Regions from separate parts of the Arthrobacter sp. MDT1-49-2 genome, predicted to be linked through region 1. Evidence: predicted binding sites of a transcription regulator. Region 1 holds the regulator's gene; each other region holds the start of a gene.
What was found. The regulator LexA, encoded in region 1, represses DNA repair genes until DNA is damaged. The targets are predictions, from matches to a motif close to TCGAACANNTGTTCGA.
Positions count from the first base shown of each region.

Region 2: the regulator LexA is predicted to act here: its motif matches at 1,214-1,229, upstream of AC5RTS_RS00090 (DUF6504 family protein).
Region 3: the regulator LexA is predicted to act here: its motif matches at 2,698-2,713, upstream of AC5RTS_RS11645 (LexA family protein).

Region 1 covers NZ_JBNHFK010000004.1:34,915-39,140, reverse strand. Annotated here, with positions in the region: gene AC5RTS_RS06965 (ATP-dependent DNA helicase) at 1-519, shown strand, start outside; gene lexA (transcriptional repressor LexA) at 679-1,488, opposite strand; gene AC5RTS_RS06955 (LysM peptidoglycan-binding domain-containing protein) at 1,883-2,248, shown strand; gene AC5RTS_RS06950 (histidinol-phosphate transaminase) at 2,528-3,628, shown strand; gene hisB (imidazoleglycerol-phosphate dehydratase HisB) at 3,737-4,226, shown strand, end outside.
Region 2 covers NZ_JBNHFK010000001.1:15,985-20,210, forward strand. Annotated here, with positions in the region: gene AC5RTS_RS00080 (MDR family MFS transporter) at 1-635, shown strand, start outside; gene AC5RTS_RS00085 (hypothetical protein) at 632-1,036, opposite strand; gene AC5RTS_RS00090 (DUF6504 family protein) at 1,327-1,638, shown strand; gene AC5RTS_RS00095 (DNA polymerase III subunit alpha) at 1,645-4,226, shown strand, end outside.
Region 3 covers NZ_JBNHFK010000007.1:201,383-205,608, reverse strand. Annotated here, with positions in the region: gene AC5RTS_RS11665 (NAD-dependent epimerase/dehydratase family protein) at 1-869, shown strand, start outside; gene AC5RTS_RS11660 (TM2 domain-containing protein) at 911-1,522, shown strand; gene AC5RTS_RS11655 (hypothetical protein) at 1,559-1,705, opposite strand; gene AC5RTS_RS11650 (NAD(+)/NADH kinase) at 2,108-2,623, shown strand; gene AC5RTS_RS11645 (LexA family protein) at 2,755-3,174, shown strand; gene AC5RTS_RS11640 (Y-family DNA polymerase) at 3,176-4,226, shown strand, end outside.

The sequences.
Region 1 (4,226 bases):
CGCAGAGCAGCTGAGGAGGCGGCCGAGGCGCTGCGTTCCCGCGTGGATTTCCCCATTCTGTGCCAGGGGGAATCCACCATGTCCGCCCTGGTGAAGCAGTTCGCGGACGACGACGAAACCTGCCTGTTCGGCACCATGTCCCTCTGGCAGGGCGTTGACGTTCCCGGTGCCTCGTGCCGGCTGGTGATGATGGACCGGATTCCGTTCCCGCGGCCCGACGATCCGCTGATGACGGCGCGTACCCGCGCCGTCGCCAAGGCGGGCGGCAACGGCTTTATGAGCGTGTCCGCCACGCACGCCGCCGTGCGGCTGGCGCAGGGTGCCGGACGGCTGATCCGGGCTTCCGGAGACAAGGGTGTGGTGGCGGTGCTCGACTCACGCCTGGCCACTGCACGGTACGGCAGCTTCCTGCGGGCGGCGCTGCCTCCGTTCTGGGCAACCACCGACCGCACCGTGGTGCTTCAGGCCCTTCAGCGGCTCGCGGGTCAGCCGGCAGATGCCGGGACGGGACGCAGCTAGGCCAGCCTGCGGGCGCTGCCACCGGGGACGCCGGACTGAGCCATAGGCAGCCACCCGTAAAGCAGCCGCTCATAAAACGACAGCACTCATAAAACAGCAGTGCCCCGGCCGGAAGCCGGGGCACTGCTGTTTGTTCCGGTGTTGGTCCCGGAATGACGCTTAGAGGGAACGCATCACCGAGACAACTTTGCCCATGATGGTCGCTTCGTCACCCAGGATCGGTTCGTAGCGGGTGTTCTGCGGCAGCAGCCAGGTGTGGCCGTTGCGCTGCCGGAACGTCTTGACGGTGGCTTCGTCCTCCAGGAGGGCGGCCACGATGTCACCGTTTTCGGCGGTGGGCTGGCGCCGGACCACTACCCAGTCGCCATCGCAAATGGCCGCATCGACCATCGAGTCACCGGCGACCCTGAGCATAAACAGGTCCCCGTGGCCCACCAGCTGGCGGGGGAGCGGAACCACTTCCTCAACCTGCTGATCAGCAAGGATGGGGCCGCCTGCTGCGATCCGTCCCACCAGCGGCACCATGGCCGTATCGATCGCCGTGGTGAGGTCTGCCGCAGCACCTGCGGACGCGGACCCGGCAGGACCGTTGACCGTTCCGTCCTGGGCGGTTACCGGGCTGGAACCGGTGCTGCCGGTCGCCTTCGCGTCCGACGTGTTGCCGTTCCGTGAGGAGGCGGCGTCCCGCAGGAGCAGCGGAACCAGGATCTCCATGGCCCGGGGACGCTTGGGATCGCGGCGGATGTAGCCGAGTTTCTCCAGCTGGCTCAGCTGGTGCGTGACGCTGGAGAGGCTGGCCAGACCGACAGTGTCTCCGATTTCGCGCATCGAGGGCGGGTAGCCGTTGGCGCTCACCGACCGCTGGATGGTTTCCAGGATCTTCGTCTGGCGCGCAGTCAGGCCCTTGGAACGGCCTGCCGGCGCGGCAGGGGGAGGCGTGCTGCCATTGGAAACAGTCCTGCGTGCCACGTCGGCTTCCCTTCACGGACGGCCCGCAGGTGCGGACCGGTTGGTTCTGGCGGTCTATCTGTTGTGTCTGGTGTCTTCCGGTTGGTGCTGCTGTCCGGCTGACCGTTTTGTCAGAGGCGGATGGTTAGTTGGTTCCAGCCGCTTCCCGATGGGTTCAACGCTAGGGGAGTGCAGCACCTTTATCAAACATATATTCGAGCGAGTCTCGACATTGTTCGTAGATAAGTGCTAGAAATGTTCGAGTACAACTTAGAACATACGTTCGAGTACGGCCCGCCGACACCTCGGTGGTCCCACCAGATGTTCGAATGCACTTTCGAGCCACAGCGCTTCCTCCCGTGCTTGCGGGGGCGCGGCGCGGCCGTTCGGTGCTTCGGACCGGAAAGGTATTGACATGTCAGTACATGTACTTCCCTCGGTTCCTTCGGCAGCCGCACCCGTTTCATCCGATGCACCCCTGCGGCTTACCCGCCGGGGCCGGCTTCTCCTGGTCGGGGCACCCCTGATGCTGACCACGGCCGCCCTGCTGGTCTTTGTCGGATTCTTTACCGCTCCGGCCATGGCATCGGGCAACTCCCCGGAGCAGACCCGTACCATCCAGGTGGCTGTTTCGAACGGGGATTCCCTGTGGTCGCTGGCCACGGAGTTCGCTCCTGAGCGGGATCCCCGGACGGTGGTTGCCGACATCGTGGAGCTGAACAATCTGGACGATGCCACCGTGCCGGCCGGGCGCCAGCTCTACATCCCGGTGGCGCGCTAACCTACCGGACACCCCGGTGCCCACGCACGGTGACGAGCCCATGTGCGCTGACCAATCCACCCGCGCTGACCAATCCACCCGCGCTGGCCAGCCGCACGCGCGCTGACGAAAAAGAGCCGCCCGCTGCCTAAGAACGCCGTCCGTTGCCGGCGCCGGACGCAGCTTTCCACATGCAGGGACCAGCCTCCGCGGGGGTACCGGTCTTCATGGAGGGACTTAGTCGCTGTGGAGATGGCCTCGGATTCCGGAACTGTCCACGCCGCGCCTTAAGCTGTAGTGGTGAGTGAACAGCTGGAAAACCTGAACCGACTTCCCCTGCGCGATGACCTCAGGGGCCTGACGCCCTACGGGGCCCCGCAGCTGGATGTGCCGATCCTGCTGAACGTGAACGAAAATACCCATGGACTGCCCGAGCACGTACGCCGGGCCATCGTTGCCGAAGTGGAGTCCGCTGTCGGCGGCCTGAACCGCTACCCGGACCGGGAATTCACGCAGCTGCGGGAAAATCTGGCAAAGTACCTCGGCCACGGCCTGGCGGCGGAGAACATCTGGGCAGGCAACGGCTCCAATGAAGTCCTCCAGCAGATCCTGCAGGCTTTCGGCGGACCCGGCCGGACAGCCATGAGCTTCCCGCCCACCTACTCCATGTATCCGTTGCTCGCCAGCGGTACCGGTACCGCCTACATCACCGGCACCCGGGAAGCGGATTTCTCCCTCACTCCCGAATCGGCGGCCGCGCAGATCCGGGCCCAGACCCCGAACATCATCATTTTGTGCACGCCGAACAATCCCACGGGAACGGCCCTGGGCCTGGACGTCATCGAAGCCGCGTATGAGGCGGGCGAAGCATCCAACGCCATTGTGGTGGTTGACGAGGCCTACGCCGAGTTCTCCCACGCGGATACTCCCAGCGCCCTGCAGTTGCTTCCCGGACGGGAACGCCTGATTGTCTCCCGCACCATGTCCAAGGCCTTCGCCCTGGCCGGCGCACGCATCGGCTACCTGGCGGCGGCACCCCAGATTGCCGATGCCCTGCGCCTGGTCCGGCTGCCGTACCACCTGTCCGCCATCACCCAGGCCACGGCGAACGCCGCCCTGACCCACTCCGACGCCCTCCTCTCCAATGTGGAGGACATCAAGGGCCAGCGTGACCGGATTGTGCGGGAGCTGACCGAACTCGGACTGGACCCCGCACCGTCGGACGCAAACTTCGTGCTGTTCGGCGGGATGGAGAATCCCCGTGCCGTCTGGGAAGGCCTGCTGGAAGCCGGCGTCCTGGTCAGGGATATCGGCATCGAGGGCCATCTGCGCGTCACCGCCGGCACGGAAGCTGAAACGGATACCTTCCTCACGGCGCTGCGGACCCTGCTCCCCGCCTGAACAGCCCGCGGCACCCCTGATTCAGGGACCCGGCCGCACCGGGACTAAACTGAGAACCTGCCGGCGCTTTGCCCATTGCCCCGGCCCCGACCTTCCTGAAGGAACCCCATGACTGTGGAGACCGCTACCGGACGCACCGCCCGCCTTGAGCGGACCACGAGCGAATCGTCCGTCCTCGTTGAACTGGACCTGGACGGCACCGGCCGTGCCGACATCAGCACCTCCGTGCCGTTTTATGACCACATGCTGAACGCGTTGGCCAAGCACTCGCTGATGGACCTCACCGTACGGGCCACCGGCGACACGCACATCGACGTCCACCACACCGTCGAGGACATTGCCATCAGCATCGGCGAGGCGCTCAAGACCGCCCTGGGCACCAAGGCAGGCATCCGCCGTTTCGGCGAGGCCACGGTTCCGCTGGACGAGGCGCTGGCACACGCCGTCGTCGACATTTCCGGCCGGCCCTATCTGATGCACTCCGGTGAACCTGCCGGACAGGAATACCACCTGATCGGCGGGCACTTCACCGGCTCGCTTACCCGGCACGTGTTTGAGGCCATCACCCTGCACGCCCAGATCTGCCTGCACATGCGGG
Region 2 (4,226 bases), on a different contig from region 1:
ACCGGGCCACCGCCACACAGTCCGGGCTGATGATGCTGCCGATGATGGGCGGGCTGCTGCTCACCTCCATCGGCACCGGCCAGCTGATCTCCCGGACCGGGAAGTACAAGATCTACCCCGTGCTTGGCTGCGCGGTGATTATTGCCGGACTGGTGCTGCTCTCGCGGATTTCGGACACCACCCCCTACAGCTTTACGGCGCTGGGCATGCTGGTGATGGGGCTGGGAATCGGCATGCTGATGCAGAACCTGGTGCTGATTGTGCAGAACAGTGTGCCCGGCAGGGATATGGGGGCGGCGATCTCCGCGGCGAACTATTTCCGCCAGATCGGTGCGTCCTTCGGTATTGCCCTGTTCGGCTCGATTTTCATCCACCGGCTGGGCAACGAGCTGGCCGGGGCGCCTGCGGGGGCCGGAGCTGCGGTGGGCGGGGACATCAACTCGCTCAGTCCGGCGATGCTGCGCGGCCTGCCCGCACCCGCGCAGGACTTCATTGCCGCTGCTTTCGGCAACGCCCTGCCGCCGATTTTCCTGCTGAGCGTGCCCGTGGTGGCAGCCGCCCTGGTGCTGTGCCTGTTTATCCGGGAAGTACCGCTGTCCACCACGGTGCGCCGCGAAGCAGCAGAGGAAGCCTAGGTCGCTTCGTAAGTGGACAGGAGGAAGAGGGTCCAGCCGATCAGCGCAGCCAGGGGGAGCTGCCACAGCAGGGAGGGAATGATGTACAGCCGGGCGGCCAGCTTCTTATTGCCGGCCCGGAGCGCGGCAGTGAAGCCCGCGACGGAGGCAATCAGGGCGGCAATACCGAGGAAGCCGATGAGATTAAGAACGCCTCCCACGCCGGCGCCGACACTGCCTAAGCTGCGGATCCAGAAGTAGAAGGGGAACAGTGCCAGGGCCCAGCCGAGGGTGACGATGACCATGCCGGTGATGCCCGCTTTGCTGAACCGCTGCCGTGCCGCCCGGGGCTCGGGCTGGTCGGGGGTATCTGTTTCTTCGGTGCCGGCATACGGGTTCCGGTACGGGATTTCGGGATCCAAAAGGTACTCCATCGGTGGGCGGGAATCTGGAACCAGTGTGCACCAGAGCGGCGCGGTTCTGTCGGAGCCTCTCCGCCCGACTCGGCTGAAGCAGCGTGTGTGTGCGGGCCGGACACCGGATCCGGCAGGACGCGGTGCCGATTGTCAGCCGCCGGTCGTACACTGAAGAGGAAGCGTTCGAACATATGTTCGAATTAGTTGGCAATTAATAACCAGTTGGCCCCCTGAGGGAGGCTGCGGGCGAGGATCCACCTGCGGTGTGCACGGGTCCGGCGGGGAAGGAAGCTGAAATGGGTGTCTTCAGCGAAGGCATAGAGGTGGTGTGCTCGCCTGCGGGAAAGCCGCTGCGGCTGGTATGGGGCGGCCGCACCTACAAGGTGGGGGCCGATCCCGTGCGCTGGTATGAACGCCGCAACTGGTGGGAAGAGGAAGCACGGGCAGAGCGCGGCCACGGTGCCGGCCTGGTGGATACCGAGATCTGGCGCGTCCAGGCGAGGGTCAGCGACCGCTCTGACCTGCGCACCCTGGACCTCTCGCACCATGTCAACACTGACCGCTGGCGCCTGATCCGGATCCATGACGCTTTGAAGGACAGTGCCTGAGACCCCATGAGCTTTATCCACCTGCACGCCGCCACGGCCTTCAGCGCGCATTACGGGGTCTCCTGGCCCGAGGAGATGGCAGCCGCCGCGGCCGCGGACGGCGCCGATGCCCTTGCCTGCACGGACAGGGACGGGCTGTACGGAACGGTCAAGCATCTGCGTGCCTGCATGGAGGCAGGCATAGATCCCATCGTCGGCGTGGATCTCGCGGTCCTGGACAAGGAGAACACCGTCACGGGCAGGGTGGTCGTCCTGGCCCGCGGACATACCGGGGGAGCGGGCTACAGCGCCCTGTGCCGGCTGATTTCCGCCGCCCATGCCTCCACCTCGGCTTCCCGGGCACGGACCGGCAAGCCCGTGGGCGTCACCATGGAGCAGTTGGCCCGGTATGCGCGGGGCGGCCTGGACCATGCAGGGGGAGAGGGGAACCCCGCCCTGACGGGTCCGAAGGCGGGTGCCGTTCCCTGGGAGGAGGAAGAACCGGTCCTGACCATCCTGGTCGGCCCGCAGTCCGACGTCGGCCAGGCCATGCGCAGCCGCAGCTACGCCGTCGCCCGCACCCTGTTCGGCCGCTGGCGTTCCGTCATCCCTGCCGGGGCGCTCGCCGTGGAAGTGGTCACGCACCTGGCTCCGCCCGGGGAGAACCTCAGCCTCGCCCACGCGGTGCGGATGTTCCGCCTGGCTGACGAGATGCGCGTACCGACCATCCTGACCAATGCCGTGCGCTACGTCGATGAGGACGGCGCCGCCACTGCGGACGTGCTCGACGCCGCGCGCTCGCTGACTTCCCTGTCCCGGCTGCCGGACCGCCAGCCCAACGGGCAGGGCTGGCTCAAGGGGACACGGGAGATGACCGCGCTGGCCCGGGAGATCAGCTCCGAGGCCGGCTGCGGCTCAGCCGCCCGGATGCTGGCCGACACTGCGGCGCTCGCGGACCGCTGCCGGATGGACCCGGTAGGGGATATGGGCTGGAAGCAGCCCGTAGTGCCCGAAGCCTCGGTGATCGGCATAGACATTGAACCCATGCTGGAACTGCGGCGCCGCTGCGAAGCCGGGATTACCCGCCGGCTGCGGTCACGGGACTCGGTTGCCGAAGCGGAAATCCGGCACCGGCTTGACCATGAGCTGGGGATTATCGAACGGCTGGGCTTCGCCTCCTACTTCCTGACGGTTGCCGAAGTCTCGGCCATGATCACGGGAATGGGGGTACGCGCGGCGGCACGCGGGTCGGGGGCATCCTCGCTGGTGAATTATCTGCTGGGGGTCAGCCACGTGAATCCGCTGGACCATGACCTGATCTTCGAGCGGTTCCTTTCCCGGGACCGCTCCACGCTGCCGGACATCGACATTGACGTGGAAAGCGCCGAACGGCACAACGTGTATCACCGCATCTTCGAACGCTTCGGCTCCGAACGGGTCACGCTGATGAGCATGCAGAACGGTTACCGGGCACGCGGTGCGGTACGCGACGCCGGACTGGCCCTGGGCATGCACGAAGAGGACATCGGTGCCGTGGCCAAGCAGCTGTGGCGCTTCTCGGCGCGCAACTTCCGTGAGGCGCTCGCCGAAAAGCCGGAACTGCGCGAGTTTTCCGGCCAGGTGGAAAAGAACAAGCAGCTGGACCTGCTGGTGGACCTCACCGAACGCCTGGACCGTCTTCCCCGGCACATCTCCATGCACCCGTGCGGGGTGATCCTGGGGGATAAGTCCCTGCTGGACCGCACCCCCGTGCAGCCCAGCGGGCTGGGCCTGCCCATGTCCCAGTTCGACAAGCACGACATGGACCCGATGGGCATGCTCAAGCTGGACGTCCTCGGGGTGCGGATGCAGAGCGCCATGGCCTTCGCCGTCCGCGAAGTGGTCCGGGTGCATTCCTCCCGGGAGGAAGTCATTGCCGCCGGCGGCCACCGGGAAGATCCCGGCAGCCCGGATCCTGAGTTCATCGAAGCCGACGGCCGGATCAACCTGGACGCGGTGCCGTTCGACGACGAACCCACCTATGAGCTCATCCGCAGCACGCATACCCTGGGCTGCTTCCAGATCGAATCCCCGGGCCAGCGGGAGCTGGTGGGCAAGATGGCCCCGCGGGAATTCAACGACCTGATTATCGACATTTCCCTGTTCCGGCCCGGACCGATGAAATCCGACATGGTCCGGCCGTTCCTGGAATACCGGCACGGGTTCTCGCCCGAGGTCTACCCGCACGAGGCACTGCGCCCGGTGCTGGCGGAAACGCACGGCGTCACCGTCTTCCACGAACAGGTGCTGCGGACCCTGAACGTGTTTACCGGCTGCGGACTGGCGAAGGCTGATGAACTGCGCCGTCTGCTGGGCAACGAGGCAGCGGAGCCGGGGGTGGAGGAATACTTCCGCAGCAAGGCCGCGGAGCGCGGCTACACGCCGGAGACCATCAACAAGGTCTGGGACACGCTGAAGGCCTTTGGCAGCTTCGGCTTCTGCAAGGCCCACGGGGCGGCCTTTGCCGTGCCCACCTATCAGTCGGCCTGGCTGAAGGCGCACCATCCCGAAGCGTTCCTGGCCGGGATTTTCGAACACGATCCTGGCATGTATCCGCGCCGGCTGCTGGT
Region 3 (4,226 bases), on a different contig from region 1:
CCGCCGTCCGCACCGCCCTGGGCAACCGGGAGTTCGACGCCGTGGCGGACTTCCTGTCCTTCACCGCCGACCATGTGGCCGCCGCCGTGGAGCTGTACCGCGGGCGCACCGGGCAGTATGTCTACATCAGTTCCGCCTCGGCCTACGCGAAGCCACCCTCGCAGCTGCCCGTCCGGGAGTCCACTCCCCTGCGCAATCCGTTCTGGCAGTATTCCCGGGACAAGATCGCCGGCGAGGATGTCCTGGTGCAGGCGTACCGTGCGGCAGGTTTCCCGGGAACGATCGTGCGTCCTTCGCACACCTATGACGCGACCAAGGTGCCGCTGATCGGAGGCTGGACGGATATCCATCGGATGCGGGCCGGGCTGCCGGTCCTGGTGCACGGTGACGGTACGTCCCTGTGGACCCTGACGCACAGCCGGGACTTTGCCACGGCGTTCGTAGGGCTGCTGGGCCGTCCTGCCGCCGTCGGAGAAAGCTTCACCATTACCTCCGATGAGTTCCTGCCGTGGGACGCCGTCTACCGGACACTGGCCGCGGCGGCGGGGGTGCCGGAACCGCAACTGGTCCACGTGGCGTCCGAGACCATTGCGGCCCATGATCCGGGGCGCGGCCCGGGACTGCTGGGCGACAAAAGCCATTCCGCGGTCTTCGACAACACCAAGATCAAGGCCCTGGTTCCGGACTATTGTGCAGTCATTCCGTTTGTTGCCGGCGCCCGGGAAATTCTGGACTGGTATGACTCCCATCCGCGGGCACGGGTGCCGGACCCGGGCTGGATGGATGTCAGTGACCGTCTGGCCGCGTGGGCCCGCGCCGGCGCGGCCGAGGGCAGGCGGCGGAATGCGTCGCCGGCTACCGGTGTTTGACTGTTAGAGTGCCTGCAAGAGGCCAAATGAAAGGCAAGAGCATGTCGGATAACAACCCGTTTGCGGGACTGGGTGACGGAGCACGATCCGGTTCCGGTCCCGACGGCGACCAGTACGCCTACCCGCAGTCCAACGAACCGCGGCCGGCACCGCGGGCTCCGGAGTCCCCGGCCCCGCAGCAGGCCCCCTATCAGCAGTACCCGAACCAGGGCCAGTACCCGAACCAGCAGCAGGGGCACACCTACCCCGGCCAGCACCAGACGCCGCAGCAATACCCCGGCTATCCCGGCGGCCAGCCGCCGCAGGGGTACCCGAACCAGGTCCAGAATTACCCCGGCCCCGGACAGCACCAGACGCAGCACGGGTACGGCCAGAACCAGTTTGGTCCCGGCCCGTACGGCCAGGGACCCTACGCACAGGGCTACCCGGTCCAGAAGTCCCGGGTAACTGCCGGCCTGCTGGGCGTATTCCTCGGCGCCTTCGGCGTGCACCGCTTTTACCTGGGCCACCCGGGAATCGGTGCTGCGCAGATTGTGACGACCGCGGTTACCGGCGGCTTTGCCGGTGTCTGGGGATTTGTGGAGGGCATCATGATCCTCTGCAACGCCCAGGCCTTCCGCACGGATGCACGCGGCATTCCGCTCAAGGGATAGCGCGACGCGCGGCTGTCCCGTCCGGCGGCGGGACAGCTAGCCCTGCATGTTCCTGCGGTAGCGGTGCTCCAGCAGCAGGCGGGCCCCGTTGACCACCAGTGTTTCGACCGGCACCCCCTGTTCCTCGGCCAGTTCCTCCAGTTCCCGTCCCAGCTTCGGCGGGATCTGTACCTCAATGATCATGGCTTAAATCGTATAGCCGCCGTTGGCCTCTTCCTGACGGAGTGTCCGTCAGCTGCGTCACCACCGTGTGCCGGCGCTCGCCGCCGGGTGTTCCTTCCGCCCCTCCGGCGGGCTCCCAGACTGGCTCGCTACGATGCGAGTGAAGACTCTGAGTAAGGAACCAGGAATGTTGACCGTTGGCATTGCCGCCCACCCGTCCAAACCGATCGCAGAGGCCGTCGCCTCCGTTATGGAGTGGTGTTCCACCCATAATGTCCGTCCCGTTGGCCTGAAGTCCTCAGCCGGGCAGTTGCCAACCTCGGCTTTCTGATCGAGCTGCAGCCGAATGAGCTGGACGGCGCACTGGCACGTATTGTCGACGGCGATTTCTCCATCGAGGCCCACCACGCACTGGACGTCGCAGTGACCGATCCGGATGGTGCCGAGCAGCATCACCTGGTCTTCAACGACTTTGTGCTGACCCGCCAGCCGGGGCAGGGAACCGTACAGGCGGATATGAGCGTGGCGGGCATTCCCTACGGTTTCGTCAAAGCCGACGGAATCATCACCGCCACCCCCGCAGGGTCCACCGCATACAGTTATGCCGCCGGCGGCCCCGTGGTCTCTCCCGCGCTCCCCGCCGTCGTCGTGACGCCGGTGGCGCCCATGGCCGGACTCAGCCGCCCGTTTGTACTCGGCCATGAGGACGGGCTCTCGCTCACCCTGACAGGGCAGCGCAGCACCGTAGCGATGGAGGCCGACGGCGTCCTGATCGGCGCCGCAGGTCCCGGCACCCGGATAATGCTGAAGCTGCGCCCCCACGCCGGCGAAGTCATTCGCCTGGACAAGAGCGGGCATACCCAGCGTGGAATGCTCAAGTTGAGCCTGCTGGACCTGCCGTTCACCCGGGAGCAGCTGGCCGAGCGCTTCGGCCGGTAACCGGGCCACAGTCAAGGCCCGGTCCGGCCGGCCGATCCCCGCCCGCTCCCGGCCGTCCGGTGCTACGCTGGGATTCGAAAGTTTGTTCTAGTTGGATTCTGTTCCAGCCGGGTAAGGGTCGGAGGTCGGGCATGGCAGTGTTCTCAGCGGACCGCTCCCGCAGGACGGCGCCTCCGGCGGAGTCCGACGCCGCAACGGCCGCCGGGTTTCCCAGCCCCGCGCGTGACTATTTCGACGGCCGGATCGACCTCAACCGGCACCTCATCCGCGATCCCACCTCCACCTATGTAGTACGGGTGGAGGGCGATTCCATGGCCGGCACCGGCATCTGCAGCGGTGATGAACTGATTGTGGACCGCTCGCTCACCCCGCGGGACGGCGCCGTCGTTGTTGCCGTGGTGAACGGAGAGCTGGCGGTGCGCCGGCTGTTGCTGGACGGCGGCCGGATCGCGCTGCGGGCGGACAGTCCCGGCTACCCGGATATCGAGGTGGCCGAGCCCTCGGAACTTCAGGTGTGGGGCGTCGTGACGCGGTGCCTGCACCATGTCTGACGTGCACGGGAGGCCGGGATCCGGTGAACGGATCGCACTGGTGGACGTCAACAGCTTTTACGTCTCCTGCGAGCGTGCCTTCGATCCGAAGCTTGCCGGTGTACCTGTGGTGGTGCTCTCCAACAATGACGGCTGCGTGGTGGCCCGCTCGGATGAAGCCAAGGCGCTGGGCATCAAAACCGGCACGCCCTGGTTCCAGCTCGCCGAATCAGCCCCGCAGGTGGGCCTGGTCCAGCGCTCCAGCAACTACGAACTCTACGGCGACCTGAGCTCCCGCGTGATGGAACTGCTGGGCCGTTATGCCCTGTGGCAGGAGGTGTACTCCATCGACGAGTCCTTCCTCGGCCTGGCCGGCACCCCCGCCGAACTGGAAACGCAGGGGGCCACCATCCGCACCGCCGTCGCCCGGCACACCGGCCTGCCCGTGTGCGTCGGCATCGGCAGCACCAAAACCCTGGCGAAATTCGCCAACCGCATCGCCAAGCAGAACCGGCACCTGCGGGGCGTCTGCAACCTGGACACCATGGACCCCGCCGTTGTGGACACCATCATGTCCCGGGTGCCGGTCACCGGACTGTGGGGCGTGGGCTCCCGGCTGGGAACCCGGCTGGCGGCACTGGGCATCGAGTCCGTGGCAGACCTGCGGGCCGCGGACCCGGCAATGATCCGGCGGAAGTTCTCCGTCATCCTGCAACGGACGGTGCTGGAGCTGAACGGCACCTCGTGCATCCCGCTGGACGACGAGCGTGCGGACCGCAAACAGCTCATCTTTTCGCGCAGCTTCTCCACCCCCGTGACCACGCTGGCGGACATGCGGCAGGTAATGAGCATCTACGCGCAGCAGGCCGCTGCCCGGCTGGAGCGCGAGGGCCAGCAGGCGTCCGTCCTGACCGCTTATGCCGGCACCTCGCACTTCAGCACCTCCGCGGCGTCCTTCCCGTCCGCCACCGTCCGGCTGGCGGCCCCGACGTCGGACCCGGTCCTGCTCAGCCGGGCGGCGGTCAACGCCCTGGACGCCCAGGTGGTCGAAGGCGTGCCGTACACCAAGGCCG